Regions from separate parts of the Variovorax paradoxus genome, predicted to be linked through region 2. Evidence: predicted binding sites of a transcription regulator. Region 2 holds the regulator's gene; each other region holds the start of a gene.
What was found. The regulator LexA, encoded in region 2, represses DNA repair genes until DNA is damaged. The targets are predictions, from matches to a motif close to ACTGTATNNNNATACAGT.
Positions count from the first base shown of each region.

Region 1: a site for LexA is predicted at 3,241-3,258, ahead of imuA (translesion DNA synthesis-associated protein ImuA). Genes of this name have one in related genera too.
Region 3: a site for LexA is predicted at 3,385-3,402, ahead of QHG62_RS15095 (ATP-dependent helicase). Genes of this name have one in related genera too.

Region 1 covers NZ_CP123990.1:5,469,090-5,479,166, forward strand. Annotated here, with positions in the region: gene QHG62_RS26105 (error-prone DNA polymerase) at 1-1,086, opposite strand, end outside; gene QHG62_RS26110 (Y-family DNA polymerase) at 1,079-2,446, opposite strand; gene imuA (translesion DNA synthesis-associated protein ImuA) at 2,415-3,227, opposite strand; gene QHG62_RS26120 (ABC transporter substrate-binding protein) at 3,348-4,475, shown strand; gene QHG62_RS26125 (aldo/keto reductase) at 4,683-5,603, shown strand; gene QHG62_RS26130 (tripartite tricarboxylate transporter substrate-binding protein) at 5,620-5,955, opposite strand; partial or broken gene QHG62_RS26135 (Bug family tripartite tricarboxylate transporter substrate binding protein) at 6,029-6,658, opposite strand; gene QHG62_RS26140 (porin) at 6,673-7,800, opposite strand; gene QHG62_RS26145 (dihydroxy-acid dehydratase) at 7,920-9,623, opposite strand; gene QHG62_RS26150 (aconitase X swivel domain-containing protein) at 9,620-10,075, opposite strand.
Region 2 covers NZ_CP123990.1:2,472,706-2,482,782, reverse strand. Annotated here, with positions in the region: gene QHG62_RS12085 (phosphotransferase) at 1-412, opposite strand, end outside; gene QHG62_RS12080 (Crp/Fnr family transcriptional regulator) at 436-1,155, opposite strand; gene QHG62_RS12075 (oxepin-CoA hydrolase, alternative type) at 1,215-1,994, opposite strand; gene QHG62_RS12070 (3-hydroxyacyl-CoA dehydrogenase) at 2,027-3,547, opposite strand; gene QHG62_RS12065 (MFS transporter) at 3,677-4,834, opposite strand; gene QHG62_RS12060 (D-2-hydroxyacid dehydrogenase family protein) at 4,895-5,902, opposite strand; gene QHG62_RS12055 (hypothetical protein) at 5,995-6,363, opposite strand; gene lexA (transcriptional repressor LexA) at 6,502-7,176, opposite strand; gene QHG62_RS12045 (asparaginase) at 7,250-8,239, shown strand; gene adk (adenylate kinase) at 8,306-8,962, opposite strand; gene kdsB (3-deoxy-manno-octulosonate cytidylyltransferase) at 9,098-9,868, opposite strand; gene QHG62_RS12030 (Trm112 family protein) at 9,865-10,047, opposite strand; gene lpxK (tetraacyldisaccharide 4'-kinase) at 10,028-10,077, opposite strand, start outside.
Region 3 covers NZ_CP123990.1:3,105,838-3,115,914, forward strand. Annotated here, with positions in the region: gene QHG62_RS15080 (ABC transporter substrate-binding protein) at 1-1,432, shown strand, start outside; gene QHG62_RS15085 (5'-methylthioadenosine/adenosylhomocysteine nucleosidase) at 1,436-2,221, shown strand; gene corA (magnesium/cobalt transporter CorA) at 2,214-3,200, opposite strand; gene QHG62_RS15095 (ATP-dependent helicase) at 3,415-5,532, shown strand; gene hpf (ribosome hibernation-promoting factor, HPF/YfiA family) at 5,755-6,084, shown strand; gene QHG62_RS15105 (PTS sugar transporter subunit IIA) at 6,265-6,732, shown strand; gene hprK (HPr(Ser) kinase/phosphatase) at 6,840-7,799, shown strand; gene fur (ferric iron uptake transcriptional regulator) at 7,899-8,318, opposite strand; gene QHG62_RS15120 (outer membrane protein assembly factor BamE) at 8,405-8,974, shown strand; gene dapB (4-hydroxy-tetrahydrodipicolinate reductase) at 9,111-9,911, shown strand; gene QHG62_RS15130 (MotA/TolQ/ExbB proton channel family protein) at 10,008-10,077, shown strand, end outside.

The sequences.
Region 1 (10,077 bases), 2.8 Mb from region 2:
CGCGAGTTCCTTTTCGACCTGCTCGCGCACCTTGCTCGGAATGCCCCCCGGAAAGCGGTCCGCCGCGCCTTCCCAGGTCTTGCGCACCAGCGTCTGCACGGGCGTCTCGTGGTTGCCCACGGTTTCGAGCGGGTACTTGTAGGTCTCGCGGATCACATTGGGATTGAACCGGCATCGCTCGGCCACCACCAGCGTGTTCGACAGCATTTCGGGCAGGTACAGCTCGGCCAGCCGCACCCGCTGCCGCAGATGCCGCTCGGCATTCGACTGCAGCGCAAAGCCGCATTCGGCCACGGTCTTGCCTTCGCGCACGGCGGTGAGCACGTCGTGCAGCGGCTTGGCCGAGCGCGCATGCATGTGCACGTCGCCGGCCGCCACGAGCGGAACGCCCACGTGCTCGCCCGCCTGCATCAGCGTGACAAACCACAGGTCGTCGTCGAGCTCGTTGAGCATTTCCAGCGCCAGCCACAGGTTTTCTCCATAGAGCGCCTTGGCGGCCAGCAGGTCTTCATGCAGCGAGGCGACGTCCATGGCACCGCCCGGCGCCCTGTGCGGCACAAAAAGAACCTGGCAGTGCTGCAGCGAAGCCACATCGCTCTCGTCCCAGCTCACGCGGTATTCGCCCTTGGGCAGCTCGGTGTTGCGCGCGGCGGTGATGAACTCGCACAGGTTGCCCCAGCCCTCGGTGTCGTTGGCGATGACCACGAGCCTGAAGCGCTCGAAGCGGAACTCGCTGCCGAACAGCAGCCGGAAATCGGGGTTGCGCGGAAGCGGCGGCTCGTCAGGATGGTCGCGCTCGTGTTCTTCCAATTTGGCCGGCAGATCGCGCAAGCAGACGTGCGCGCGCACGATGCCGGCCACCGAGCACTCGTCGGTAATGGCCAGCGCCGTGTAGCCGAGCTGGTAGGCGCGCTCGACCATCTCCTCGGGCGTCGAGGCGCCGCGCTGGAAGCTGAAGTTGGTCAGGCAGTGCAGCTCGGCATAGTCGGGCAGCGTGGGCGGCGGCTTCTTGCGCAAGGGCAACGGCAGCGCATGCACCTTGGCGGAGTTGCGTCCGCGCAGCTGCTTTTCGCTCAGGTCAGGCATAGAACCCCTGCAGGTACCACCGCACTTCGCCCTGGGAAAAGCGTGCGGAGAGCCGCTCGCGAAAGATCCACACCAGCCCGGCTTCGGGGCTTTCCGCCACGTAGTAGTCGCGCATGGCGGGCTGCCCGCCGTCTTCCTTGCCGCCCCACCAGCCGGCCTCGACGCGCTGCGGCCCGATCAGCTTGCTGAGGGGGCCGCGGTAGCACGGGCGCTCGCCGTCCATCTCGAGCAGCAACGGCTCGGGCAAGAGCCACGGGGGGTAGAGCGCATCGGGCTGCGAAGCCGCGGCCTTCGCCTTTGCTGTTTCCTTGGCTTCCTTGCGGGTGCCCGGCAGCGCATTGTCTTTCTGCAGCGCGGGCCGCCACGCCTGCTTGCGCTCGGGCCGGTGGTCGGCCTGGGCCACGGGCACCACCACTTGCTGAGGACCCAACCGCACGCTGAGCCGCTCGACCATTTCGTGCAGCTTGTCGCCCTTGCGGTTGTCTTCGGGCAGAAAGCTGGTGCTGGCACCGGCCCAGGGATCGGTTTCGAGCGTGCGGAGGCGCAGCCAGCTTGCGGGCGCCGCAAGCGTGGTGAGGGCAAGCTTTTCGGAGAGCAGGCGGCGCAGATGTGCCATGTCCTGCGTGGGCTCGGCCGTGCGCACGGTGACCTGCTGGTGCGGCGGCAGGTTCACGCCGTTGAAGCGCTTGAGGTCGAGCGTCCATTGCAGCTCGAGCGCGCGCGCACCGCGCTGGCGGGCGCGCAGCCAGAACTGCAGCGCCGTGAGCAGGCGGTTGGCCGACCACATCAGCTCGGGCGCGGTTTCGGCCAGTGCGGGCAGCTCCAGCTTCTGTTCGAACACGTCGGGCAGCGTAAGCCAGCTGTGGCTTTCGGGGCGCAGGCCCCATGCCACGTCGAGCGCCTCGCGCAACGCCGCGCCAAAGCGCCGCGTCAAGCCCCCGCGCGGCAAGGCTGCCACGTCGCCCCAGGTGCGGCAGCCCAGGCGTTCGAGCAGGTCGAGGTGCTCGCGCGCGGCGCTCAGCGTGTACAGCGGCAAGCCGGCAGGAATATCCTTGGGCCGGCTTTCGCCGCGTTCGAACATGCGCAGCCGGGCCAGTGCGATGAGGCTGGTCGCGCCCTGCGCGCCGCGCATCACGGCATCGGGCGCGGGATTCTCGTGGGCCAGCTGGCGCATCAGCGAAGAGCGCCCACCCCACAGGCGCTCGCAGGCCGAAACCTCGAGCATCAGCGCCTCGTCTTGCCAGGCGACGTGCGGCGTGTATTGCAGCGCCCACCATCCCAGCGCCTCGGGCGTGGGCAGGGGCTGCGCTTCGTCAGGCGAATCGGATTCAAGCGACCACCGCAATGCGATCCAGTGCACTGGGGCCTCCCTTCCATGCGTCGATGCGCACCACCGTCGCCGTGGCGGACGTTGCCGCTTCGCCGGCCGGCGCCGTGCCCTGCTGCTGCAGCCGCAGCTTGCGGCGCACCCGGGCAGCCGCCAGCAATGCGGCCATGCGCTCGTTGCGCGCGGGCAGCATCACCGGCGCGGCCAAGGGCGGCCCGCGGCGCTTGAGAATGCGCAGTTCGATCTGCGAGCTGTCGGCCTCGCAGCTTTCCACCTGAATCCGAAGCCGCGCCGGCGAAGCACCCTGCGCGGCCGATTCGGGCCGGCACACGAAGAGCAGCACGTCATGCTGGGCTGCAGCCAGTTGCAGCCGGCGCAACTCGCCCACCCGGGCCTGCGGCAGCCATGCGAGCACCGCGGACACATCCGCACAGCGCAGCGCCTGCTCGCAGGCCCACAGCCGCGAAGCCGGCGCGTCGCTCCGGACCCACATCAGCGCTTCCACCGGCAGACCCTGCGCCGCGAGCGACGGCCCGCAGGGTTCATAGGGCGCGCCGATCAGCACCACCGGCCCGCCACGCGCCTGGACTGCCTGAGCCAAGGCAGGCAGCAGCAGCCGCCAGACATGGGCTTCTGGCGCGGTTTGCAGCAACTCCGTCATCGCGCCCACCGGCCAGCCGCCACCCGGCAGCTCGGCGTCGAGCGCGGCGTGGCCGGTGGCAACGACCTGCGCGTCGGCCAGGCCAAGCTCGTCGGCATGCCAGACGCCACGGCCTGCGGCGGCGGAAAAGGAGTTGAGGAAAGGGAGGCCCATGATGCAATCGTTAACTGTATTTTTATACAGTATTCCATGGGCTGCAACCGGGAAGTGGCAAATAGCGATTTACCCAAAGCGCCTTGCCTCTTAAGATGGTCGAACAAACAATTTGTGACCATGCAATACAAAAAGATTCATTTGCTGGCTTCGGCCTTTGCTGCCCTCCTCCTTGCGGTACAGCCTGCTGCGCAGGCGCAAACCAAGCCGCTCCTGGTTGGCCAGACTTATGTGCAGACCGGCCCGCTGGCCACGTTGTCGACCGAGCCGCTGGTCGGCATCCGCGCGCTGTTCACCGCGGTGAATGCAGCAGGCGGCGTGAATGGCCGCCCCATTGAACTGCGCCAACTCGACGATGCGTACGACCCCGCCAAGGGCGCCGAGAACGTCAAGACTTTCGTGAAGGACGGCGCCGTGGGCATCCTGATGCCCATCGGCACCTCGTCGGCGGTCGGCGCACTGAAGGCTGCCAACGAGCTCAAGATTCCGGTCGTGGGCTCTTACACGGGCGCTGCGCCGGTGGTCAAACCGTCCGAATACGGTTTTCCGGTGCGCATCAGCTTCGACGAGGAATACAGCCGCATCGTGAACCACCTGTTCACCATCGGCCTGTCGCGCATCGCCTTTGCGCACAACGACAACCCGGGCGCGCGCTCGGCGATGGAGAGCACGCAAAAGTTCATTGCCGAACGCGGCGAAAAAATGGTCGGCAGCGTGGCCATCAAGAACGACGGCTCCGACGCCGCCGATCGCGCGGCGGAACTGGCCAAGCTCAAGCCCAAGGCCGTGGTGCTGTCGGCCACGAACGACGTGGCGGCCAAGTTCATCACCGCCTACCGCGCGGCGGGCGGCGAAACGGCTTTCTATTCGTTCTCTTTCCTGAACGGCCAGAAGCTGTTCCAGGACATCAAGAAGGACGCAGCTGGCGTGGTCATTTCGCAGGTCGTGCCCTACCCATGGAACAGCGCCATGCCGGTGATTGCCGAGTACCAGGCGGCCATGAAGAAGATCGGCGCGACGGAGTTCAGCTACGCGAGCCTCGAAGGCTATGTGGCGGCCAAGGTGATGGTCGAAGGCCTGAAGCGGGCGGGCACCAGCCCTACGCCCGATTCGCTGCAGAAGGGGCTCGAGTCGTTCAAGGCGCTGGACATCGGCGGAATTGCTGTGTCTTACCGACCGGGCGAGCACCGGGGGCTGACCTTTTCTGAGCTTTCGATGCTCAAGGCTGACGGGCGCTATTTGCGTTGAGTGCTTTCTGCGGGGCGGGGTAAGTTCTTTTTCAGGCGTGTGCACAGGCCACCGGGTACTCCCCTCCGCGAATGTCCCCCGTCGGCGGGTGCGCCGCCCTGAAGCAGCGTAACAACACCCCCAAGATAGCCCCAGCAAGCGCCGAGTAAAAAGCCCAGGCGCAAAATTTGATTCGTGACGCCACTCACGAACGCCCCACGCCTCCCCATCACGCGCGCCCAACTGCTCAGGCTAGGCGCCGCACTCTGCGCCGGTGCCGCGCTCCCCTCCTTTGCACAGCAACAAGGCAGGCCTGCGATGACCATGAACACCCGCCCCATTCCTTCCACCCAGGAAGCCCTGCCGGTTGTCGGCTGCGGCACTTGGATCGGCTTCGACCAGCGCCCGGGCACCGACGAATACAAGCGCCTGCCCGGCGTGCTCGACGCCCTCTTCGCAGCCGGCGGCAAGCTGATCGACAGTTCGCCGATGTACGGCCGCTCCGAGGAAACCACCGGCGACTTGCTGGCTGCATCGAAGCAGCGCGAGAACAAGGCTTTTCTTGCGACGAAGGTCTGGACATCGGGCCGCGAGGCCGGCATTGCGCAAATGGAGCAGTCATTCGCCCGGCTGCGCACCCAACGCATCGACCTGATGCAGGTGCACAACCTGGTCGACTGGAAAACCCATCTTTCCACGCTGCGCGGCTGGAAGGACAAAGGCCGCGTGCGCTACATCGGCATCACGCACTACACCGCCTCTGCCTACGACGAGGTCGAGGCCGTGCTGCGCGCCGAGAAGCTCGACTTTTTGCAGATCAACTATTCGATCGACGCGCGCGAAGCCGAACAGCGACTGCTGCCGCTCGCGGCCGAGCGGGGTGTGGCGGTCATCGTCAACATGCCATTTGGCGGCGGCGGCCTCCTGCGCCGGCTGCGGGACAAGCCGCTACCTGCGTGGGGCGGCGAAATCGGCTGCACAAGCTGGGCGCAGGTGCTGCTCAAGTTTGTGCTGAGCCACCCCGCCGTGACCTGCACCATTCCCGGCACCAGCCGCGCCGAGCACATGGCCGACAACGCCGCGGCCGGCGCGGGCTCGTTTCCGGATGCGGCGTTCTGGCGCAGCAACGCGCGCTCGATGGGGCTCTGAGCCGCAACTGCGGCGGCTATTCGAACTTGACGTTGTGCTGCCTCACCGTGGCGCCGAAGGCGTCGTATTGCGCGCGGAAGAACTCGGTGAACTTTGCGGGGCTCATGCCGTAGCCCTCGAAGCCCTGCTGCACCAGTTGTGCATGCACCTCCGGCCGCTTCAGCGTGTTCTGCAGCTCCTGCGACAGCTTGGCGGTAATGGCCTGCGGCAGCCCCGGCGGTCCGAAGAAACCGGCCCAGGGCGTGATGGTGAGCTTGCCCAGCCCCAATTCGCCGCCCGTGGGCACATCGGGCAGCAAGGCGCTGCGCTGCGGCAGCAGCGTGACCAGCGCGCGAATGCGCCCCTCTTTCACGAAGCCCGGGGCCAGCGTACCGGTGGTGAACCAGCGTGACCAGCGCGCGAATGCGCCCCTCTTTCACGAAGCCCGGGGCCAGCGTACCGGTGGTGAACATCATGTGGATCTGGCCGCCGAGCAGGTCGGTCATGGCCTGCATGTCGCCCTTGTAGCGCGCGTTCACCACCTTGCGTTCGCCCAGCAGTTGCAGCATGGCCAGTTCCGAAGCGCTGTTGCTCGATGCCGAGTTGTAGGCGCCAGGCTTGGCAGCGACCAGGGCCAGCAGTTCGGTCACGCTCTTTGCCGGCAGGCTCGAAGGCACCACCAGGAACATCGAGAACTGGCCGGCCGAGCTGATCGGCGTGAAGGCCTTGAACGGATCGTAGGGCGGCGTTGGCCGCAGCGTGGGCGCCGCAACCATCGCGGTGTTGGTGCCCATCAACAGCGTGTAGCCGTCGGGCTTGGCCGATGACGTGGCCTGCGCCGCGAGCACGCCGTCGGCACCGGGCCGGTTCTCCACGATCACTTGCTGGCCGAGCTGCTTCGACAGCCCCTCCGCGATGATGCGCGTGAGCGCGTCGGCGCCGCCGCCGGGTGCAAAGCCCACGATCAGGCGCACCGGCTTGTCCGGATAGGTCTCGGCGCTCCACGCTGCCGCACCGGGCAGCATTGCCAGCGTGCTCCCCGTGAGGGCCGCCAGCGTCAGGTTTCTGCGTCGCATTTCTTGCTCCTTGTTCAGAAGAGATGCCGCACGCCAAGCTCCCAGCCCGACGAGCGGCGGCCACCGGCCGGTGCCACGCCGCCGCTGACGAGATAGCGGGCCTGGCCGCTGTTCATGAGCCGCGCATAGGTGCCGTAGAGCGCGGTGCGTTTGGAGAGGTTGTGCACATAGCCGATGCCGAACTGGCGCGCGTCGTCGCGGTTGCGCGGCATGCCGTTGGCGTTGCGCAGGCTCTCGTCGCTGCGATCGTCCAGGTAGGCGTAGCTCACGCGGATGCGGCCCACTTCGAAGGCCGGAATGTGCGCGCCGATCTCGGTGGTGTTCTTGCGCACCGTGCCGGCAGCAAGCTTCACCGTGACCTTGTTGTAGAGCGCGAAGAACTTCGCAAACCCCGCATCCCACGTGCCGCCGATGTTGGCGTGCGTGTAGTTGCCGATGGTGGCGGTCGCGTCGTAGTGGGTGCGCGTCACGGCGGCGGCAATGTCGAATGCGCCCGAGGCGAATCCGAAGCGCGCACCGGCAAAGTTGCCGTCGTCGCGGTTGGGCGCGGTGGAATCGTTCTCGCCCGTGCCGATCATCGCCATGCCGTAGAACCCGCCGAGCCCCGCCGGCAGCCAATAGCTCACCGTGTTGCTGCCCGTGATGGCCGATGGGAGCGGCCCGGTGCCCGAACCCGCGAACGTGAGATTGCCCGCGCGCGCCACGCCATTGGCGTTGAAGGGATCGAAGTAGATGCTGTTGTAGTGCGTGGGAATGAAGTCGCGGCCCAGGCGCAGTTCACCCATCTTCTGGTGCGAGAGGCTCACGAAAGACATGCGGTCGAAGGTGATCGGCCCCGCCGTTCCCGCGCCGCTCGTCTGGTTGTTGCTGTTGCTCGCACGGCCGGTGCCGGTGTCCGGGTTCAGGCTACCTTCCAGCCAGAAACCCGCGCGCAGGCCACCGCCCAGGTCTTCGGTGCCGCGAAATCCGAGCCGGCTCGTTGAAAGCCCGCCGTTGGACAGCGCCTTGACCGAACCGCCGCCATCGCCGTTGGTGTACTGGACCCCAAGGTCCATCACGCCGAACACGGTCACGCTGGATTGCGCATGCGCCGCGCCGCTGGTCGCCAGCCCTAGCGCTGACCACATCAAGATCTTCTTCATGGTTTTCTTGTCTCCTGCTTCTTCTCTTGGTTGAAAAACTCGGAACGCGCGCAGGGCTGCGCCACCGGATGCGCACGGGGGTGCGCACCGGTTGGCGAAGGCCGGGTCGAAAGGTGTTGCTAGCCCGAGGGTTCGGGACGTTCGGTGCGCACGAGCACGGCGCCCTTGGACAGCGGGCTCACGTTGCGCCGGTACTGCTGCAGCCAGCCAGTGTCGAAGGCGGGCGGCGGCGCCTGCCAGTCGGCGCGGCGCGCCTGCAGCTCCGCATCGGTCAATGCAATGTCGAGGCGGCGGGCGTCCAGGTCGATGGTGATCACGTCGCCATCGCGCACCAGCCCCAGCGGGCCGCCGAGAGCGGCTTCGGGCGAGACCTCGGCCACCACGAGCCCCTTGCAGACCAGGCCCGAAAGGTGCCCGTCGGTCAGGATCGCGACCTGGTCGCCCAGGCCCGCGCCGTCGATGGCGAACACCACGCGCGAGGCGCCGCCGCCCATCGCCGGGCCACCGCAGGCACCGGCGCCGCGCATCACGACGACCTGGCCCGGCACGATCTCGCCTTTTTTCATTGCGGCAATGGCGGCGTCCGAAGTCCAGAAGCACACCGCCGGACCGGTGAAGCTGCGCACCTTTCGTTCGACGATGCCGGTCTTGATGAGGCCAGACTCGGGCGCAAGATTGCCGCGCAGCAGCACGATGGCGGGCAGCGGGGCGACCGGCCGAACGATGGGGCGAATCACCTCTGCGTCGGCAACTTCGGTACCCTGCAGGTTGTCGGCCACGGTGCCGCCCGTGACGGTGAGTGCGCTCGTGTCCAGCAACGGAGCAAGCTGCTTCATGAGCGCACGGCAACCGCCCGCCGCCTCGAAGGCTTCGATGCTGTGTTCGCCGATCGGCCGCACGCCGGCCAGCACCGGCGTCGTCGGGCCCAGGCTTTCGAAAAGTCCATACACGTCGACACCGCATTCGCCTTCGGTCGACACCGCCTGCAGGTGCTTGGCGGTATTGAGCGAGCCGCCGATGGCCAGCACCGCGCGCACCGCATTGGCAAAGGCGCCGGGCGTGAGAATGTCGCGCGGCTTCAGGTCGTCCCACACCATCTGCACGATGCGCGTGCCGGCCGCGCGCACGTCGGCCATCATCTTCGGGCTCAGCGCGGCCACGGGTGCGCTGCCCGGCAAGGCCAGGCCGAGCGCTTCGCAGACGATGTGCATCGAGTTGGCCGTGCCCAGGCCCGAGCACACACCCGGCCCGCGAATGGCCTCGCGGCTCATGCCCACGAGTTCTTCGACCGGAAGGTTGCCCGTGACCGCGTGCATCGCGCCGATGAACACTTCTTCGATGTCCATGTGCTTGCCGCGGTACTCGCCGCTGGGCTGGTAGCCGCAGGGCACGAGCAATGTGGGAATGTTGAGCCGCGCCGCCGCCATGAGCTGGCCCGGCACGGTCTTGTCGCACGAGGTGAGGCACACCATGCCGTCGAGCTGCGCGCCCTCCACGGCCACTTCGATGTCGTTGGTGACCAGGTCGCGCGCACCGAGCATGTAGGCACCGCGCGCGCCCGCGCCGGTGATGAAGTCGCTGGGCGCCGCGGTGCGGATCTCGAACGGCACGCCGCCGGCGGCGCGGATCGCGATCTTGATTTCTGCTGCCACCTTGTCGAGATGGCTGAAGCACGCGGCCAGTTCCGACGAACTGTTGACAATGGCGATCTTCGGCTTCTCGCAGTCTTCTTCCGGAATGCCGAGCGCGCGCCAGTGCGCATTGCGCACTGACCAAAGATAAGAGCCGCGCGGAAAGTTGCTGCGCAGGGGGCGGGTGGTCATGGGCGGTCTCCGGGTTTGTTCTTCTTGGTGATCTCGATCACGCCGCGGTCGGCGTCCACGCGCACCCAGTCCCCGGTCTCGATGCATTCGAGCGGGTCGCGCTCGAAGCCGGTCATCGAGGGCGAGTGCGTGACCACCGCGCCCAGCGCCATCTTGGTGGTCATCTCGTTGAACAGGAAGGCCGCGGGCGCGGAGTTCATGAGCCGCGTCATGTGGAACATGGCCGACCAGCCCGACGAGCCCTTGGCCCCCGGAAACACCAGCACCTTGCCCGCAAAGCTCTGGCCGCGCAGCTCGTGCCGCGTTTCGATGACGGTGCCGGTGCGCGGATCGATGCCGCCCCAGCCCGAGATGCGGTCGCGCGTGACGAGTGCCTCGCCTTCGGCCACGCCGCCGACCACCTTGCGGCCGCGGATGACGAGCGTGGATGTGTTGTCTGCGATCGCGCTCATGG
Region 2 (10,077 bases):
AATTGCTCATGCCGGGCAGCGACTGGTCCCACAGCACGCGGCCCTGCATGAACTCCATGACGTAGAAGGCGCGGCCGATGACGGATTCGTCCTCGCACAGGCAGTGCATGCGCGGCACGGGCACATCGGTGCCCTGCAGGCCGCTCATGACCTTGAACTCGCGCTCCACTGCATGTGCCGAGGGCAGCAGCTTGGCAACGGGGCCGGGCTTGGCGCGCATCACGTAGCTCTGCGTGGGCGTCACCAGCTTGTAGGTCGGGTTCGATTGCCCGCCCTTGAACATTTCGACCGTGAGCGGGCCCTTGAAGCCGTCGAGGTTCTTTGTGAGCCAGGCCGCAAGCGCTTCGATGTCGAAGGCATGTTGCTGCGAAACGGCGCGGGTGCCGATGAAATTCGAGAAGTCCTGGCTCATGTCTCAGTCTCTTTTTGGTTTTCTCAGGTCTCAGCTTCGGAGACGCGCATCAAGGCTGCGCGGTCCAGCACGACCAGCCCGCCCGGCTCGATCCGGATGGTGCCCTCGCGCTCCATGGTCTTGAGCTCCTGGTTGACCCGCTGGCGCGAGGCGCCGAGCAGCTGCGCGAGTTCTTCCTGCGCCAGCTGCAGGCCGATGCGCGTCTGGCTGCCGTCTTCCAGGTTGGGCACGCCGTAGCTGCGCACCAGGTGAATGAGCTGCTTGGCCAGCCGTGCGCGCAAGGGCAGGGTGTTGAGGTCTTCCACCAGCCCGAACAGCGTGCGGATGCGGCGCGCCTGCAGCCGCATCAATGCTTCGTACAGCTCCACATGCGTGGCCAGGATTTTTTGAAAGTCGGCTCGCGCCACGCAGAGCACCGTGGTGTCGCCATGCGCGTAGGCATCGTGCGTGCGCCGGTCCCCGTCGAACATCGCCACGTCGCCGAACCAGATGCCCGGCTCCACATAGGTCAGCGTCACCTGCTTGCCCGATACGGCCGTCGAACTCACGCGCACCGCGCCCTTGGCGCAGGCAATCCAGTGATCGGGCGGATCGCCGCGGGCGGCAATCAGGTCGCCGTCCTTGTAGCGTTTGACAAAAGCACATCGAAGAATGTCGTGCCGTAGCGATGGAGAGAGAGAAGAAAACCAGCGACCACTGTTGATCGCTTCACGTTCTTCGATGGTAAGAATGGGGTCGTCCATTGGTCTGTCCTGTCGGCGACTGAAAGGCTGAAGGGTGTCACGGGAGTGACGTCGTGCCGCTATTCGTATTGCGGCGGCTTCTTCTCGAGAAAAGCGGCAATGCCGATGCCGGCATTCGGATGGTGAAGGTTGCGAACGAAGTGGTCGCGCTCCTGCGAGAGCTGCGACGCAAAGGTGGCGCCGCGCGCCTCGCTGAGCAGCTCCTTGATGCTGGCCAGCGAATTGGGCGCACGGGCATTGAGCTTGGCCGCAAGCGCCAGCGCGCTTGCGAGCGCCTGGCCGTTTTCGCTAAGTTCGTTGACCAGCCCCAGCGCATGCAGCCGCGGCGCGCCGATGCGCTCGCCGGCCATCAGCCATTCGCTGGCCAGCTGGCGCGGCAACGCCTGGCCCAGGTGCCAGCTCAGGCCGCCGTCGGGCGAGAGCGCCACATTGCTGTATGACGCCGCAAAAATCGCATCGCGTGCAGCCACCACGAAGTCGCAGGCCAGTGCCAGCGAAAAGCCCGCGCCGGCCGCCGCGCCTTCGACCGCCGCAATGATCGGCTTGGGGAAGGTGCGGATGGAGTCGATCCAGTTGTGCAGGCCCTCGATGCTTTCGGCCTGCACCGAAGGGTCGCGCTGGCGGTTGTCGGACAGCCGCTGCAGCGAGCCGCCGGCGCAGAACCACGCGCCTTCGCCCACGATGACGACGCTGCGGATCTCGTCGCTGCTCTCGGCGCCGTTGAGCGCCTCGATGCCTGCGGCGTAGATCTCGGGGCCCAGCGCGTTGCGCTGGGTCGGGTTGGCGATGGTCAGCACCATGGTGCGTCCTTCGCTGGTGCTCTTGAGTTCGGCGGTCATCGATGTCGTTGCTTTCCAGTATTGGCGTCCGTTTATTCTTCTTCGTGCAGCAGGCTCAGGCCAAGCGCACCGCGGCGGCGCAGCCACGGGCTCGGGCGATAGCGTGGATCGCCGTAGACGGTCTGCAGGTTGAACAGCACCTCGAGCATGTTGGTCGGGCCGTACAGGTTGCCCATGGCCAGCGGGCCACGCGGATAGCCCAGGCCCAGCTGCACCGCCGTTTCAAGATCGGCCGGCGAGCACACGCGCTGCTGGCACATGTCGGAGGCGATGTTCACGATGGTGCCGATCACGCGCTGCGTGACGAAGCCGCCGCTGTCGCGGATCACGCTCACGGCCTTGCCGTCGCGCGCAAAAAGGGCGTGCGCCGCATCGCGGATGTCGCGCCGCGTGGCCGGGTTTGTGGCGAGCACGCGGCGCTTGGTCGCGGCATCGTCGATCAGCATGTCGATGCCGACGGTGCGCGTCGCGTCCAGGCGCTCGACCGCGGCCACTGTGGTCACGTCGAAGCCCAGCGGCGCCACCAGGATGAGCGAAGTGGGCGCGGCGGTAGCGCCGCTGTCGATCTGGGCGCCCAGCGTATTCACCAGCCGCAGCAGCTCGGCGCGGCGCGCGGCGCGAGGCGAAACCCACACCGAGGGCAGCGCTGCCACGGTGGGAGGCGCGGCTTCGGCAGGCTGCTGCATCACGCCGTCGTTGTAGTTGTAGAAACCTTCGTTGGTCTTGCGGCCGAGCACACCGGCAGCGAGCCGCTGCGCGGTGATCACGCTCGGGCGGAAGCGCGGCTCCTCGTAGTACTGGCGATAGATCGACTCCATCACCGGATGCGACACGTCGAGCGCAGTCAGGTCCATCAGCTCGAACGGGCCAAGTCGAAAACCGGCCTGGTCCTTCAAGATGCGGTCGATGGTGGCGAAATCGGCCACGCCTTCGCCCACGATGCGCAGCGCCTCTGTGCCGTAGCCGCGGCCGGCGTGGTTGACGATGAAACCGGGGGTGTCTTGCGCCTGCACGGCGCTGTGGCCCATCTGCACCGCATAGCCGGCCAGCTGCTTGCAAACCTCGGCGGAGGTCTTGAAGCCCGCCACCACCTCGACCACCTTCATCAGAGGCACCGGGTTGAAAAAGTGAAAACCCGCCATGCGCTCGGGGTGCTTGAGGCCCGCAGCAATGGCCGTGACCGAAAGCGACGAGGTGTTGGTGACAAGGGTGGCCGTGGGCGCAACAACCGATTCGAGCTCACGGAACAGCGAGCGCTTGACCTCGATGTCTTCGACCACCGCTTCGATCACGAGGTCGCATGCAGCAAGGGCTGCCACCGAACCGACCGCCTTGACCCGGGCGATCTGCGCATCGCGCGCTGCGGCGTCGATCTTTCCTTTCTCGTGCAGCTTGTTCCATTGGGCAACGAGGGCTTCGCGCCCGCGCTCCGCCGCGCCTGCAAAACTGTCGAGCAGCAGCACTTCGCTGCCCGCTTGCGCGGCGATCTGGGCGATGCCTCGGCCCATGGCGCCGGCGCCGACGACGCCGATCCGGGTGTAGTTCACTGTCATTGGAAGAAGATTTTCGCTGGTTGAGGTGTATCCGGGCCTGATGGCAGGCGGGGCGCGGAGCTTGCACAGCCTTCGATTTTGCAGCCACCGGGCGCAGCGGCTTCCCGGGTTTTACGCGGGGCCGCGCTTTCAGGCCGCGCGGCGGCTGCGATCGATGGCCACGCTCAGGCCGATGGCGAGCAGCAGCAATGAGAAGCCGACCCAGTTCATCCAAGCCACCGCATCGTTGGCAAGCAGCCATCCGCCCAGCCCGGCACCCACCGCCTGCCCGATGTAGATGCCCGAGCTGTTGAGCGCCACGGAGCCTGGCGCAAGAGCAGGCGCCAGGCCCACCAGCCGCGCCTGCTGCGCCGAGTTGGTGGCAAAGCACCCCAGGCCCCACGGCACGAGAACGGCCGCCAGCCAGGGGAGGGTGCCTGCCCATGGCCAGAGAAAGAGACTGAGCGCGATCAGCGAACTTGTCAGCAGCACCATGCGGCCCGCGCCCGCGCGGTCGATGAAGCGGCTCACGAGCATGTTGCCCACCAGCCCGAAGGCGCCGAACAAGGCCCACATCAGGCTCAGCGTCGTGGGGTCTGCGCCAAAGTTCTGCTTCAGGATGGGGCCGAAATAGCTGAACAGGACGAATTGCCCGGCGCCCTGCAGCGCCGTGACCGAGACGATGCCCATCAGCACCGGGCTTCGCAGCACGCGCGACCACGCTGCCGCCGTGAGGGCAGCAGGCCGGATGCCGCTCGGAAGCGTCAGCCAGACGGACGCCGCACTCACCACGCTGAGCACTGCCACCGCCATGAAAGCCATGCGCCAGCCCAGGTGGCCGCCGATCAGCGCGCCCAGCGGCAGGCCCAGCACCGAGGCCATCGACCAGCCGAGAAAGACGAAGGTCACAGCCCGTCCGCGCTGCTCTGGCGCCACCAGCATGCCCGCGCACGCCGCGGCCTGTGGCGTGAAGACTGCAGGTGCCACCACCGTGAGCATGCGCACCGGCAGCAGGGCGCCAAAGCTCGGCATCAACGCCGAAACGATGTGCCCGGCGGCATACCAGACAAGGGTGAGGGCGAGCAGATGGCGACGGTCCCAGCCCGCGACAACAGCCGCCAGCAACGGCGCGCCGAGACACATCACGACCGCGGCAACCGTGATCAACTGACCCGCAGTTGCAACGGTCACCGCCAGCGACGTGCTGATTTCATTGAGCGTGCCGGGCACCACCATCACGCCCGTGCCGATCACGAAATTGCCGGCCAGCAGCGCCCAGAGCGCGCCCCGGGGCGCAGGGTGGCTCACCGGAGAACCTTTGCCTTCGGCTGCGGTATTCGCCGTGGGGCGGCCCGGCGGCTCATGAGCTCACCGGCGAACCTGCAGCGCGCCTGGATTCACGATGTTGGTGGGATTGCCCTTGATGAAACTCACCACATTGTCGAAGGCCTGCCCGAAATAGCTCTCGTAGCTGTCTTGCTCCACGTAGCCGATGTGCGGCGTGCAGATGCAATTCTCGAGGCGCAAGAGGGCGTGCCCCTGCAGCGGCGGCTCGCTCTCGAACACGTCGACGGCTGCCAGCCCCGGACGCCCGCGGTTGAGGGCGGCAAGCAGGGCATCGGGCTCGACCAGTTCCGCACGGGAGGTGTTGACGAACAGCGCCGTCGGCTTCATGCGCGAAAGGTCCTCTAGCGTGACCAGGCCCACGGTTTCCTCGTTCAGCCGCAGGTGCACCGACAGCACATCGGCGGCGGCAAAGAACTCGTGCCGGTTCTGCGCCACCTGGAAGCCGTCGGACCTGGCCTTGGCGCAACTTGCCTCGCGGCCCCAGATGACGACCTGCATGCCGAAGGCCTGCCCGTAGCGAGCCACCAGCTGGCCGATGCGGCCGTAGCCCCAGATGCAGAGCGTCTTGCCCTTGAGCACCGAGCCCAGTCCGAAGTTGGGCGGCATCGAGGCCGACTTGAGCCCCGATTGCTGCCACGCGCCATGCTTCAGGTTGCTGATGTACTGCGGCAAGCGCCGCATGGCCGCCATGATCAACGCCCAGGTGAGTTCGGCGGGCGCCTGGGGAGAGCCGGTGCCCTCGGCCACCGCCACACCCCGTTCGGTGCACGCAGTGACGTCGATATGGTTGCCCACCCGTCCCGTCTGCGAAATGAGCTTGAGCTTGGGCAGCTTTTCAATTAGCTGGCGCGAGATGTGGGTGCGCTCGCGGATCAGCACGATCACGTCGGCGTCCTTCAGGCGAATGGACAGTTGACCAATGCCCTTGACCGTGTTGGTGTAGACCTTGGCCGCGTACGCGTCCAGCTTGGTGGCGCAGCGCAGCTTGCGCACGGCGTCCTGGTAATCGTCGAGGATCACAATGTTCATGGCGTGCCATTGTGCCTCGCAGCATTGGCATGACGCGCGTGTGAACGTTTGGATACCCGCCCCGGGCAGTGGTCACCGGGGTTTGCATGGGGCTAGTGCAGGTGTGTGGAGGGCGCGGTGCTGGCGGCTTCCATGGCCTCGAGGGCCGCCAACCGGTCGAGTTCGGCGCAAACATCGGCCATGCGGCCCGAAATCACCATGCGGTTGGCGCTGCACTTTTCACCCCGGGGACCATCCACCACGCGAATGACGCGCAGCGGCCGTACGGGTGCCGGAGCGGCTTTGGGGGTGGCCGCGCCATGGGCGCGAGCCGTGCATGCCGGCCGGACCGCGACGTAGCGCAACCCTGCGGAGGCGCTGCCGTTGTCGCGGCGGCGCGGACGGCGCGCCGGCAGCAGCCGGTTTGCAAGCGTTTGCAGCGGCATCCACAAATCAGCGATGGCGAGGAGGGCGATTCCCATGTGAACTCCAAAAAAGTATGAGGTTGAACACAGGCAGGATTTCTTTGATCGGGCGCAACAGGGTGATGGCGACTTCGCGCCATACGCCCGCCACCTGTGGCGACCGGATAGGGTGCTGCTCTGGGCAGGCCGCAAGGCCTACATCAGCATGGTGTTGCGAATGAGGCCGACCGCCAGGCCTTCGATTTCGAAGGGCTCGCCAGGTTGGACCACGATGGTCGGATAGTCGGGGTTTTCGGCATGCAGTTCGATGACCTGCTTGTTGCGCTTGAGGCGCTTGACCGTGACTTCGTCGCCGAGGCGCGCCACCACGATCTGGCCGTTGCGGGCTTCCTTGGTGGCTTGCACCGCCAGCAGGTCGCCGTCCATGATGCCGGCGTCGCGCATGGACATGCCGCGCACCTTCAGCAGGTAATCGGGCTGGCGCTGGAACAGCGTGTTCTCGACATAGTAGGTTTGGTCGACGTGTTCTTGCGCGAGGATGGGCGAACCCGCCGCCACACGGCCGATGAGGGGCAGTGCCAGCTGCGCCATGCCGGGCAGTGAAAGCGAGAACTGGTTGTTGCGCGACTCGTTGAGCGAGCGCAGCGCATCGCCCTTGAGCCGGATGCCGCGCGAGGTGCCGCTGACGAGTTCGATGACGCCCTTGCGAGCCAGTGCCTGCAGATGCTCTTCGGCCGCGTTGGCCGACTTGAAGCCTAGCTCATTGGCAATTTCGGCTCGCGTAGGCGGAGCGCCGGTGCGTGCGATGGCGCTCTGGATCAGGTCCAGGATTTGCTGCTGGCGGGCGGTAAGCTTCACGGCGAACTGCATATGTTGTTCCTTGCGGCACTGGCTAGATATCCAGTACCTGTATTTTTAACCAGTTTTTAAAAGTTGGCAAGCCATGGTTAATTCGCTTTCGCCGAGCCTGCGGCGCATTGTGGTTCTGGGAATGGGCGGCACCATTGCCGGCCGCGCCGCGAGCGGCGGCGACAACATCGGCTACACGGCCGGGCAAGTTGGCGTGGCAGACCTGCTGGGCGGCATCGAGGCACCCGAAGGCCTGGAGCTCGGGGCCGAACAGGTGGCGCAGCTCGACAGCAAGGACATGGAACCCGGCGTCTGGCTGCAGCTCGCCCGGCGTTGCGCCTTCTGGCTGGCCGAGGCCGACGTAGCCGGCGTAGTGATCACGCACGGCACCGACACTCTGGAAGAGACGGCCTTCTTTCTTCAAACCGTGCTTTCACCCGGCAAACCCGTGGTGCTGACCTGCGCCATGCGTCCTGCTACATCGCTTTCGCCCGACGGCCCGCAGAACGTGCGCGACGCCATCGCAGTTGCGGCAACGCCGGCGGCACAGGGTGTAACGGTGGTTTGCGCGGGCGTGATTCACGGCGCCACGGATGTTCAGAAGGTGCACACCTACCGGCAGGATGCATTTGCATCGGGCGACGCCGGTCCGGTCGGCTATGTGGAAGAGGGCGCGGTACGGCGCCTGCGGGACTGGCCTCGATCACACGCAAGCAAGAACTCGCAAATCCTCGAAGCCAAGGAAGATGCCACGTCGCAATGGCCGAGAGTCGAAATTCTCACCAGCCACGCCGGTGCGAACGGGGCCGTCGTCGATTTGCTGCTTCAGGAGCGCGCAGCTGGCGTCGCCGAGCCGGTGCGCGGGCTGGTGTTGGCCGCGACTGGCAACGGCACGGTGCACCATGCGCTGGAGGCTGCCGCGCTTCGCGCGCAGGATGCGGGGGTCGCCGTGTTGCGCGCCACACGTTGCGCGAGCGGGCGCATTCTTCCGAGGCCTGATGACAAGCTGCGCGATGCCGGTGCCTTGACGCCGGTCAAGGCGCGCATTGCGTTGATGCTGGAACTGATCGAGAAGGCCGCCTGAGCGGCGGCAACACGCAAAACAGGCAAGCAGGCGGCGCAGCTGCAGCCGCGCGCCTGCGCGTGAACTTCAGTTGCTCAGTGCAGCCAGCGCGCGCTGGGTGATTTCTTCGACCGTGCCGACGCCCTTGATGGCACGGTATTTAGGCGCCGAAGCCGGATCGGCCTTGGCCCAGGCCGAGTAGTAGTCGACCAGCGGACGCGTCTGCTGGCTGTACACCTCGAGCCGCTTGCGCACGGTTTCTTCCTCGTCATCCTTGCGCTGGATCAGCTCTTCGCCCGTGACGTCGTCCTTGCCATCGACCTTCGGCGGGTTGAACTTGACGTGATAGATGCGGCCCGATGCGGGATGCGAGCGGCGGCCGCTCATGCGTTCGATGATGTCGCTGAAAGGCACGTCGATTTCGAGCACGTAGTCCAGCTTGACGCCCGCCGCCTTCATGGCGTCGGCTTGCGGAATGGTGCGGGGGAAGCCGTCGAACAGGAAACCGTCGGCGCAATCGGGTTGCGCAATGCGTTCCTTCACCAGGTTGATGATGAGGTCGTCGCTCACCAGGCCACCCGATTCCATGACCGCCTTGGCTTGCTGGCCGAGCGGTGTGCCGGCCTTGACGGCTGCGCGCAGCATGTCGCCGGTCGAAATTTGAGGAATGCCGTATTTCTGGCAGATGAAGGCCGCTTGCGTGCCTTTGCCCGCCCCGGGCGCGCCCAGCAAAATTAGTCTCATGGTGTCCTCGGACGGTTCTTAGATCTTGTGTCGCACCAAGCGGCGGCCCGGGAGCCGTGCAGGGCGGAATTGCGTCGAGGATAGCATGCGACAGCGTGAAGAATTTCCGTTACAGCCGCCCTGCGGCGCGATGCTTCAGGGCGTCGGCCTGGCTGCGAACAGTGCGCGCACGCGGGCCAGGTCTTCGGGCGTGTCGATGCCTGGGCCGGGAGCCGCATGGGTGACATGCACCGCGATGCGATGCCCGTGCCAGAGCGCACGCAGTTGCTCCAGCGCTTCGGTCGCCTCGACCGGAGCCGGCGGCAACGAAGGAAACTTGCGCACGAAACCCGCGCGGTACCCGTAGATGCCGATGTGGCGCAGTGGTGCCGGGCTAGGCAGCGCGGTTGGCACCCGGTTGACGGAACCATCGCGCCACCAGGGAACCGGCGCGCGGCTGAAGTACAGCGCATTGCCCTTTGCGTCGAGCACCGCCTTCACCACGTTCGGGTTCAGGAAGTCATCGAGCGAATCGATTTCATGGGCCGCGGTGCTCATGGCGGCCTCCGCGCGAAGGGCGAGCGCGGATGCAACAGCGTCGATCAGCGCAGGGTCGATCAGCGGCTCGTCGCCTTGCACATTGACGACGATGTCGCCGCCATCGAGTGCGAGTTGTTCGCAGGCCTCGGCAAGGCGGTCGGTGCCGCTCGGATGATCCTGGCGCGTGAGGATGGCCTCCACGCCGTGCTGCTTGCATGCCGAGACAATGGAAAGGTCGTCCGCTGCAACCACCACCCGCAGCGCGGTCGATTGGCTCGCCCGCTGCGCCACGCGCACCACCATGGGCAAACCGGCGATGTCCGCCAGCGGTTTGTTGGGCAGCCTGGTCGAAGCCAGGCGCGCCGGCACCAGAACGGTAAAGCTCACAGCCCCAGCTCTTCGTCGGACAGCGTGCGCGCCTCGTTCTCGAGCAGCACCGGAATCCCGTCTCGCACTGGATAGGCAAGGCGGGCGCTGCGCGAGCAGAGCTCCTGCTTTTCGGCGTTCCAGGTCAGCGGGCCCTTGGTAACGGGGCAGACGAGCAGTTCAAGCAGCTTGGTATCCATCGAGCGATGATAGCTTTGCGTCGAGCGCGG
Region 3 (10,077 bases), 630 kb from region 2:
CACCATTGTCGAGTTCGAGCGCGGCGGCACCAAGGTCGTGCCCGGCCTGGCCGAAAAATGGGACATCTCTGCCGACGGCACGCAGTACACCTTTCACCTGCGCAAAGGCGTGAAGTGGCACAGCACCAGCAAGAGCTTCAAGCCGACGCGCGACTTCAACGCCGACGACTTCATCTTCATGCTCGAGCGGCAGTGGAAGGAGAGCGACCCCTTCTTCAAGGTCACGAGCCAGAACCACTCCTACTTCAACGACATGGGCATGCCCAAGCTGCTGAAGTCAGTCGACCGCATTGACGAGTACACGGTGAAGATCGTGCTCAACAAGGCCGAGGCGCCGTTCCTTGCCAACCTTGCCATGCAGTACGCGGGCATCCAGTCGAAGGAATACGCCATTGCCATGCTGAAGGCGGGCACGCCGGAGAAGGTCGACCAGGATCCGATCGGCACCGGCCCGTTCTACCTCGTGCAGTACCAGAAGGATGCGGTCATCCGCTTCAAGGCCTTTCCGCAGTATTGGGGCGGCAAGGCCAAGATCGACGACCTGGTGTTCGCGATCACGCCGGATGCCTCGGTGCGCTGGGCCAAGCTGCAAAAGGGCGAGTGCCACGTGATGCCCTACCCGAACCCGGCCGACCTCGACGCCATCCGCAAGGACCCGAACGTGCAGCTGCTGGAGCAGCCCGGCCTCAACGTCGGCTATCTCTCGTACAACACCACGAAGAAGCCCTTCGACGACGTGCGCGTGCGCAAGGCCATCAACATGGCCATCAACAAGAAGGCGATCATCGACGGCGTGTACCTCTCGACGGGCGTGGCCGCGAAGAACCCGATTCCGCCGACCATGTGGTCCTACAACGACGCGACCAAGGACGACGCATACGACCCTGAAGCCGCGAAGAAGCTGCTGGCGCAGGCCGGCCTGGCCGACGGCTTCAGCACCGACCTCTGGGCCATGCCGGTGCAGCGGCCCTACAACCCGAACGCCAAGCGCATTGCCGAGCTCATGCAGGCCGACCTTGCCAAGATCGGCGTCAAGGCCGAGATCAAGAGCTTCGAATGGGGCGAGTACCGCAAGCGCCTGCAGGCCGGCGAGCACCAGATGGGCATGCTGGGCTGGACCGGCGACAACGGCGACCCCGACAACTTCCTCTACACCCTGCTGGGCTGCGCATCGGCGCAATCGGCAAGCGGCAGCAACATCTCCAAGTTCTGCTACCAGCCCTACGAAGACCTTGTGCTCAAGGCCAAGACCGCAACCAAGCAGGCCGACCGCGACGCGCTCTACAAGAAGGCGCAAGTCATCTTCAAGGAGCAGGCGCCGTGGTTCACCATTGCGCATGCGGTGCAGCTGAAGCCGGTGCGCAAGGAAGTGGTCGACTTCAAGCTCAGCCCGTTCGGGCGCCACACCTTCTACGGCGTGGACATCAAGTAGCCGATGAGCGCACCCGTTGCCATCGTCGCGGCCATGCATGAGGAGCTGAGCGCGCTCCTCGCGCAGATGCCCGACGAGCAGCGCGTGCGGGCGGCGGGGCGCGACTTCTGGGTCGGCCACCTGCACGGCCAGCCGGTGGTGGCGGTGCTGTCGCGCATCGGCAAGGTGGCCGCGGCGGTCACGGCCACGGTGCTGCTCGAGCGCTTTGGCGTGCGGGCCGTCGTGTTCACGGGCGTTGCCGGTGGGCTTGCGCCGGACGTGAATGTGGGCGACGTGGTGGTTGCGTCGGAACTGCTGCAGCACGACCTCGATGTCTCGCCGATCTTTCCGAAGTACGAAGTGCCGCTCATGGGCATGGCGCGCTTCACGGCCGATGCTCCCATTGCCGATGCGCTTTCCGTCGTGGCAACGCAGGTGCTGCGCGATCCGGCCGCACTGATCGGCCAGAAGGCGATCGACGAGTTCGGCATTGAAGCGCCCAGGGTGCATCGTGGCCTGCTGGTGAGCGGAGATCGCTTCGTATCGACCAGCGCCGAAAGCGAGGCATTGCGGCGCGATCTTCCCGATGCACTGGCGGTGGAAATGGAAGGTGCCGCAATGGCGCAGGTGTGCCACGACTACGGCGTGCCGTTCGCAGCCATGCGCACCATCTCGGACCGCGCCGACGACGCGGCGCATGGCGACTTCGCCCGCTTCGTCGTCGAAGTGGCGAGCCGCTACAGCCTTGCGCTGGTAAGCACGTGGCTGGCCACGCTGCCGCCTTCCGACGAAAGCTCTGCTGCTACTTGAGCCAGCCGCGCCGGCGGAAGTACCACATCGGCACCAGCGCGCTGGCCGCCATCAGCGCCAGCGCATACGGATAGCCCAGCGACCAGTCGAGCTCAGGCATGAACTTGAAGTTCATGCCGTAGATGCTCGCGATCAACGTGGGCGGCAGCAGCGCCACGCTGGCCACCGAGAAGATCTTGATGGTCTTGTTCTGGTTGATGTTGATGAAACCGACGGTCGCATCCATCAAAAAGTTGATTTTGTCGAACAGAAACGCCGTGTGATTGTCGAGCGATTCGATGTCGCGAAGAATCTGCCGCGCCTCTTCGAACTGCTCGGCATTGAGCATGCGGCTGCGCATCATGAAGCTCACCGCGCGGCGTGTGTCCATCACGTTGCGGCGGATGCGGCCGTTCAAGTCTTCCTGCCGCGCAATGGCGCCCAGCACCTCGCCGGCCAGCTCGTCGCTCACGTTGCCTTCGAGCACCTTCTTGCCGGCAATCTCGAGCTCGTCGTAGATGTTCTCGAGCGTGTCGGCCGAGTATTCGGCGTCGGCGTCGAACAGCTTGAGCAGCACTTCCTTCGCGTCTTCGATCAGCCCCGGCGCGCGGCGCGCACGCATGCGCAGCAGGCGGAACACCGGCACGTCTTCGTCATGGATCGAAAACAGCACGCCGCGGCTGCGAAGCTCGGTGTTGTGCTGGTTCAGGATGAACGCGACGCGCACCGAGCGCGGGTCTTCGTCGTCGTCGATCAGAAAGTCGGAGCGGATGTGCAGCTCGCCGTTGTCTTCTTCATAGAAGCGCGCCGATTCCTCGATGTCCTCGTCCATCGCGTCTTCGGGAATCGAGAGGCCGTAGTACTGCTTGATCCAGCGCTTTTCCTCGAGCGTGGGCGATTCGAGATCGACCCAGATCGGCTGGAACTTGGAAAGCTCCTCCAGCGATTCGATCTCTTCCTGGACAAGGCGACCGTTGGCGAGCGTAAAGATATTGAGCATGGCTCACTCCCGTGAAATGACTGAGGCGATGGGGCGAGGGAGGGGCGCTTTCAAATCCCAGGCCCGGCAAGCAGGCGTCAGAGGGGAGTTGAAAGCTGCCGAGACGGGGCGGTTTCCATGATGCGGTCTCCAGTTGCAGCGAGGCGCGATTATGTCATCGGCCATATGACGGCAGGCTCGCCGATCTGGATGGACATACAGTAAAGTCACGGTCATGCAGACCGCTGCGCTCTCCGTTTTTTCTACCGCCGGTGCCACGCAGGCCGACCGCCTGGCCGCCGCGCTCGGCACGCTCAACGACGAGCAGCGCGCCGCGGTCGAACATGGCATCGGCACGCTGGTAGGCCGCGACGAGCGCCCGCTGCTGGTCATTGCCGGGGCGGGCTCGGGCAAGACCAGCACGCTGGCGCACCGCGTGGCGCACCTGATCGCCGGCGGCGTCGATCCGCAGCGTTTGCTGCTGCTCACTTTTTCACGCCGTGCCGCGCAAGAAATGGAACGCCGCGCCGGACAGGTGCTGGCTCGTGTGCTCGGGCTCAAGTCCGAAAAGCCGCCGGCGCTTCCGTGGGCCGGCACTTTCCACGGCATTGGCGCGCGCTTGCTGCGCGAGTACGCCGCGCACATCGGGCTGAACGACAACTTCACCATTCACGACCGGGGCGACGCCGAGGACCTGATGGGCCTGGTGCGCCACGATCTCGGCCTGTCGACGAGCGTCAACCGCTTTCCGCGCAAGGGCACCTGTCTTTCCATCTACTCGCGCTGCGTCAACACGCGCGCTCCGCTGGCCCAGGTGCTGTCCGAAGCGTTTCCCTGGTGCTCCGAGTGGGAGGCCGAGCTCAAGCGCTTGTTCGGTGCCTATGTAGAGGCCAAGCAGCAGCAGAACGTGCTCGATTACGACGACCTGCTGCTCTACTGGGCGGGCATGGTGGCCGAGCCTGCGCTGGCCGCACTGGTTGGGTCGCGCTTCGACCACGTGCTGGTCGATGAATACCAAGACACCAACCTGCTGCAGTCCTCGATTCTTCTCGCGCTCAAGCCCGATGGCCGCGGCGTAATGGTGGTGGGGGACGACGCGCAGTCGATTTACTCATTCAGGGGCGCAACGGTCCGTAACATCCTCGACTTCCCATCGCAGTTTTCGCAGGCCGCGCGTGTGGTCACGCTGGAGCGAAACTATCGCTCGACGCAGCCGATTCTCGACGTTTCGAATCGGGTCATTGCCCAGGCCGCCGAGCGGCACGCCAAGACGCTCTGGACCGACAAGCCATCTGCCGGCCGACCGCAGCTGGTGCTGGTGCCCGACGAGGCGCAGCAGGCGGTGTGGGTGGCCGACAAGGTGCTCGAGCATCGCGAAGGCGGCCTCGCGCTCAAGTCGCAAGCGGTGCTTTTTCGCACGTCCACGCACAGCGCGGCGCTCGAGCTTGAACTGGCGCGCCGCAACATTCCGTTCGTGAAATACGGCGGCCTCAAGTTTCTCGAGGCCTCGCACGTGAAAGACCTGCTCGCGGTGCTGCGCTTCGCGGAAAACCCGCGCGGGCGCATGGCGGGTTTTCGCGTGACGCAGCTCATTCCGGGCATCGGGCCCGCCACGGGCGCTCGGCTGCTCGACGCCATGGACCAGGCCGCCGACCCGGCCGCGGCGGTGCGCGACTTCGTGCCGCCGGCCGCGGCGCGTGCCGAATGGGCGGTGTTTGCAGAAGCCTATGCCGCGCTGCGTGCGCCCTCGTTGCCGTGGCCGGCCGATGTGGAACTGGCGGTCGGCTGGTACTTGCCGCACCTGGAGCGGCTGTATGACGATCCCTCGGGCGTGCGGCGCGGCGACATCGAGCAGCTTGCGCGGCTTGCGGCAGGCTACGGTTCGCGCGAACGCTTCCTCACCGAACTCACGCTCGATCCACCCGAAGCCACCAGCGACCGCCCCGGCCCGCCGCTGCTCGACGAGGATTACCTGATCCTCTCGACCATCCATTCGGCCAAGGGGCAGGAGTGGAACTCCGTGCATGTGCTCAACGTGGTCGATGGCTGCCTGCCGGCCGACGTGGCGCAGAGCGCGCATGAGCTCGAAGAGGAGCGGCGCCTGCTCTACGTGGCAATGACCCGGGCGCGCGACCACCTGCACCTGCTGGTGCCGCAGCGCTTCTACGTGACGCAGCAGGCCGTGCGCGGCGACCGGCATCTTTATGCCAACCGCACACGCTTCATCTCCGAGCGTGACCTTGCAGGCTTCGAGCAGCAGACCTGGCCGCCTCCGCCCGAGCGGCCGCCTGCGGTACCGCCGCCCGCCGCGGTCATCGACCTGCGCAACCGCATGCGCGCTGCCTGGAGCTGAACCAGGCCCGGCCCGCCTGTAACCGGGCGAGGACGCAGCGCGACCCCCCGGGCAACTCAGGTATTGCAATACCGTGACAGCTTGGGCATAGTGAATCGACCTTCTCCTCTTTCTCTTCTTCTCTTTCTCTCCCCCGCACCCATTTCATCTGTATGTCGCCGGCCACGCTTCATTCCGGAGTGCTGGTCATTTCCCCAACCCGTCAATTCCAGGAGGTCTTTCATGAATTTGACGATCAGCGGTCATCACCTCGACGTCACACCTGCCTTGCGCACTTACGTCACGAGCAAGCTGGACCGGATTACCCGGCATTTCGACCAGGTGGTCGATGTCAAGGTGATCCTTACGGTGGAAAAGCAGAAGGAAAAGGAACGCCGGCAAAAGGCGGAATGCAACATTCACGTCAAGGGCAATGACATGTTCGCGGAATCGAGCCACGCTGATCTCTACGCCGCGGTCGATGAGCTGGTCGACAAGCTCGACCGGCAAGTGGTGCGCCACAAGGACCGCCTGCAAGACCACCATCACGCGGCGCCCAAGCGCGTGATGTAAGGGCACAGTGCCGGCTGCGGCCGGCCTGCGCAAAGCCGCCTCCGGGCGGCTTTTGCTTTTTATTACGTCTTTTCGGCCCTTGATCCACGGGCCTCCGGGCAACATGTAGATAAAAAGTAAGTAACCGGACTGGGGGTTTTTACCAAGCAGGTGCATAATCGCCCCCGCCCCGCACCCACCATGAATCGCCTCGCGTCCATCCTGCCGCCCGCTCAAGTCCTCGTGAGCGTTGACGCTACGAGCAAGAAGCGTGCTTTCGAAGAAGCAGGCTTGTTGTTCGAGAGCCTTCACGGCCTGGGCCGTGCCCTGATCACCGACAGCCTGTTTGCGCGCGAGCGTCTGGGCTCCACCGGGCTCGGCCACGGGGTTGCCATTCCGCATGGCCGAATCAAGGGCCTGAAGGCTCCCATGGCCGCCGTCTTCCAGCTGGCCAACCCTATCGGATTCGACGCGCCGGACGAGCAGCCCGTCGGCCTGCTCATCTTTCTGCTGGTGCCCGAGGCGGCCACCCAGAAGCACCTTGAAATCCTTTCCGAAATTGCCGAGCTGCTGAGCGACGCCGGCCTGCGCGAGCAGATCAAGTCGAGCACCGACGCCGCCGCGCTGCACGGGCTCATTGCCGGCTGGCAGTCCACGCAAGTCGCGTAGAGGTGCTTCCCGCACCCTTCAGCGCCGCAGCAGCGGCCCCGCAGCGCCTGTTCCGGGTTATTCTGGCCCGCTCCAACACCAGGCGCTGAGCGCCATCTCCCGCACGCATGAAGCCGACCGTCATCAGCGCCGATGCCATGTTCGAGGAATTCCGCGGTTCGCTCCGCTGGGAGTGGCTCGCAGGGCTCGGTGCCTCCGAACGCCAATTCGACCCCGAAGTCATCAGCCGCGCGCAGTCTGCGGCCGACCTGGTCGGTTACCTCAACTACATCCACCCCTACCGCGTGCAGATCCTGGGCGCCCGCGAGGTCGCCTACCTGACGCGCGGCAGCCAGGAAGACTGCGCCCGCCGCATTGCCCGCATCGTCACCCTGGAGCCTCCGATGCTGGTGCTGGCCGACGGCCAGGCCGCCCCGGACGAGTTGCTATCGATTTGCGAGCGCGCCCAGCTGCCGCTGTTCGCCACCCGCGAATCGTCGGCTTTCGTGATCGACCTGCTGCGGGCGTACCTGTCCAAGCATTTCGCCGAGCGCACCTCGATGCACGGCGTGTTCATGGACATCCTGGGCATGGGCGTGATGATCACCGGCGAATCGGGGCTCGGCAAAAGCGAGCTCGGTCTTGAGCTGATTTCGCGCGGCAACGGCCTGGTGGCCGACGATGCGGTCGATCTTTACCGCATCAACCAGAACACCATTGAAGGGCGCTGCCCCGACCTGCTGCTCAACCTGCTGGAAGTGCGCGGCATCGGCTTGCTGGATATTCGCGCGATCTTCGGCGAGACGGCGGTGCGCCGGAAGATGCGGCTCAAGCTCATCGTGCACCTGGTGCGGCGCGACAGCTTCGAGCGCGACTACGAGCGCATGCCCTCGGCGCCTCTCACGCAGGACGTGCTGGGCATTCCGGTGCGCAAGGTCATCATCCAGGTGGTGGCCGGGCGGAACATTGCCGTGCTGGTGGAGGCCGCCGTGCGCAATTCAATCCTGCAGCTGCGCGGCATCGACACCTATGCCGACTTCGTCGCGCGCCACCACAAGGCCATGGAAAGCGGCCGCGACGGGGACTGACCGAGCGATGCGGCCGCCGCCGGGCCGCCCCAAGGCGGTCCGCGCCTCCCCCTCGGGGGTGGAGTTACACGCAGCGAAGCGAAGTGAAAAGCCGGGGGGCTAACGCTTGCTGACGCAATCGGCGCAGAGGCCATACAGCGACATCGCGTGGTCCTGCAGGATCCAGCCCTTGTCCTTGGCAATCATCTGCTGGCGGCGCTCGATCTCGGCGTCGTAGAACTCCTCGACCTTGCCGCATGACGTGCAGATCAGGTGGTCGTGGTGCGTGCCCTCATTGAGTTCGTACACCGCCTTGCCGCTTTCGAAGTGGCTGCGCTCGAGGATGCCGGCCTGTTCGAACTGCGTCAGCACGCGGTAGACGGTGGCCAGGCCGATGTCGGAGTGTTCGTTCAACAGCACGCGAAACACGTCTTCGGCTGTCATGTGGCGCTGGCTGCCGGTTTGGAAGATCTCCAGGATCTTCAGGCGTGGCAGTGTGGCCTTGAGGCCGGTATTCTTGAGTTCGTCGATATTGGCCATGATGGTTCCTGCCCAGTGCTGCGGTCAGGTCCCCCAGGGGCCAGCCGCTACAATGGCCGATCATATCGCTACCCCTCTTTTCTCCCATGCCTGCCATTCTCCAACGCCGCCCCTGGCTGCTGGCCGCGGCCGTCGCAGCGACGTTCTGCCTCAGCGCCTGCAGCGGCTTCAGCGATCGCACGCGGGGTGCGCTTTCGGCCATCACGCCCTACAAGGTCGAAGTGGTCCAGGGCAATTTCGTGTCCAAGGAGCAAGTCGAGGCGCTCAAGCCCGGCATGTCGCGCCAGCAGGTGCGTGAAATCCTCGGCACTTCCCTCCTGACCGACGTCTTCCACAAGGACCGCTGGGACTACGTCTTCACCATCAAGCGCCAGGGCGTCGATCCGCAGGAGCGCCGTCTCACGGTCTTCTTCAACGGCGAACTGCTCGACCGCTTCGAAGGCGACCCGATGCCGAGCGAAGAAGAATTCGTCGCCACGCTCGACACCCGCAAGAAGAGCGGCAAGGTTCCGCCGCTCGAGGCCACGGAAGAAGAGCTGAAGAAATTCGCCCCCAAGGACAAGGACGACAGCAGCAAAAAGGCCGACGCCACCGCTGCCGCCCCCAACCTGCCGCCGCTGCCGGCGGCGTATCCCCCGCTCGAAGCGGCGCGCTGAGCACGCGCCAACCAGCGAGGGCGGGCGCACCCGCCGAGTCAGGCGGGTGCTGCCGGCTTCCGTGCCACATTTCGAAGGCTGAATCCGCGTGACTGAACCCATTTCTTCTCCTCTTTCCGAATCCTCCACGCCTGCTTTGCGACGCATTGCCATCGCAGGGGCTTCGGGCCGCATGGGCCGCATGCTGGTCGAGGCCGTGCGCGAGGCGCAGGATTGCCGCCTTGCCGGCGCGCTCGACATGGCGGGCAGCGATGCCATCGGCGCCGATGCAGCCGCCTTCCTCGGCTTCACGAGCGGCGTACCCATCGTCTCCGACCTGCGCACCGGCCTGCAGGACGCCCAGGTGCTCATCGACTTCACCCGGCCCGAGGGCACGCTCGCGCACCTGGCCATCTGCCGTGAACTCGGCGTGCAGGCCGTCATCGGCACCACCGGCTTCAGCGACGCGCAAAAGGCCGAGATCGCCGAGATCTCGAAGGACATCGCGATCATGGTCTCGCCCAACATGAGCGTGGGCGTCAATGTCACCTTCAAGCTGCTCGAAATGGCAGCCAAGGCCATGTCGACCGGCTACGACATCGAGATCATCGAGGCCCACCACCGCCACAAGGTCGATGCGCCTTCGGGCACCGCGCTCAAGATGGGCGAAGTCATCGCCGGGGCGCTCGGCCGCGACCTGAAGGAATGCGCGGTCTACGCGCGCGAAGGCATCACCGGAGAGCGCGACCCTTCCACCATCGGCTTCTCCGCCATCCGCGGCGGCGACATCGTCGGCGACCACACCGTGCTGTTCGCCGGCACCGGCGAGCGCATCGAAATCACCCACAAATCCGCCAGCCGCGTGACCTACGCACAGGGCGCTCTGCGCGCCGTGCGCTTCCTGGCGGGCCAGAAGTCGGGCCTCTTCGACATGTTCGACGTGCTCGGCCTGCGCTGAAATGACGGCCCCCCGGCTTACCACTTCGTGTGTTTCGCCACCCCCCGTGGGTGAGGCGCGGCTCGCCTTGGGGCGGCCCGGCGGCGGCCGCAACCGATGAGCGTGCTCGAACTGCTGACCCAGGGCGACGGCGTCAGCCGCTCGGTGGCCGCGCTGCTGCTCGCGA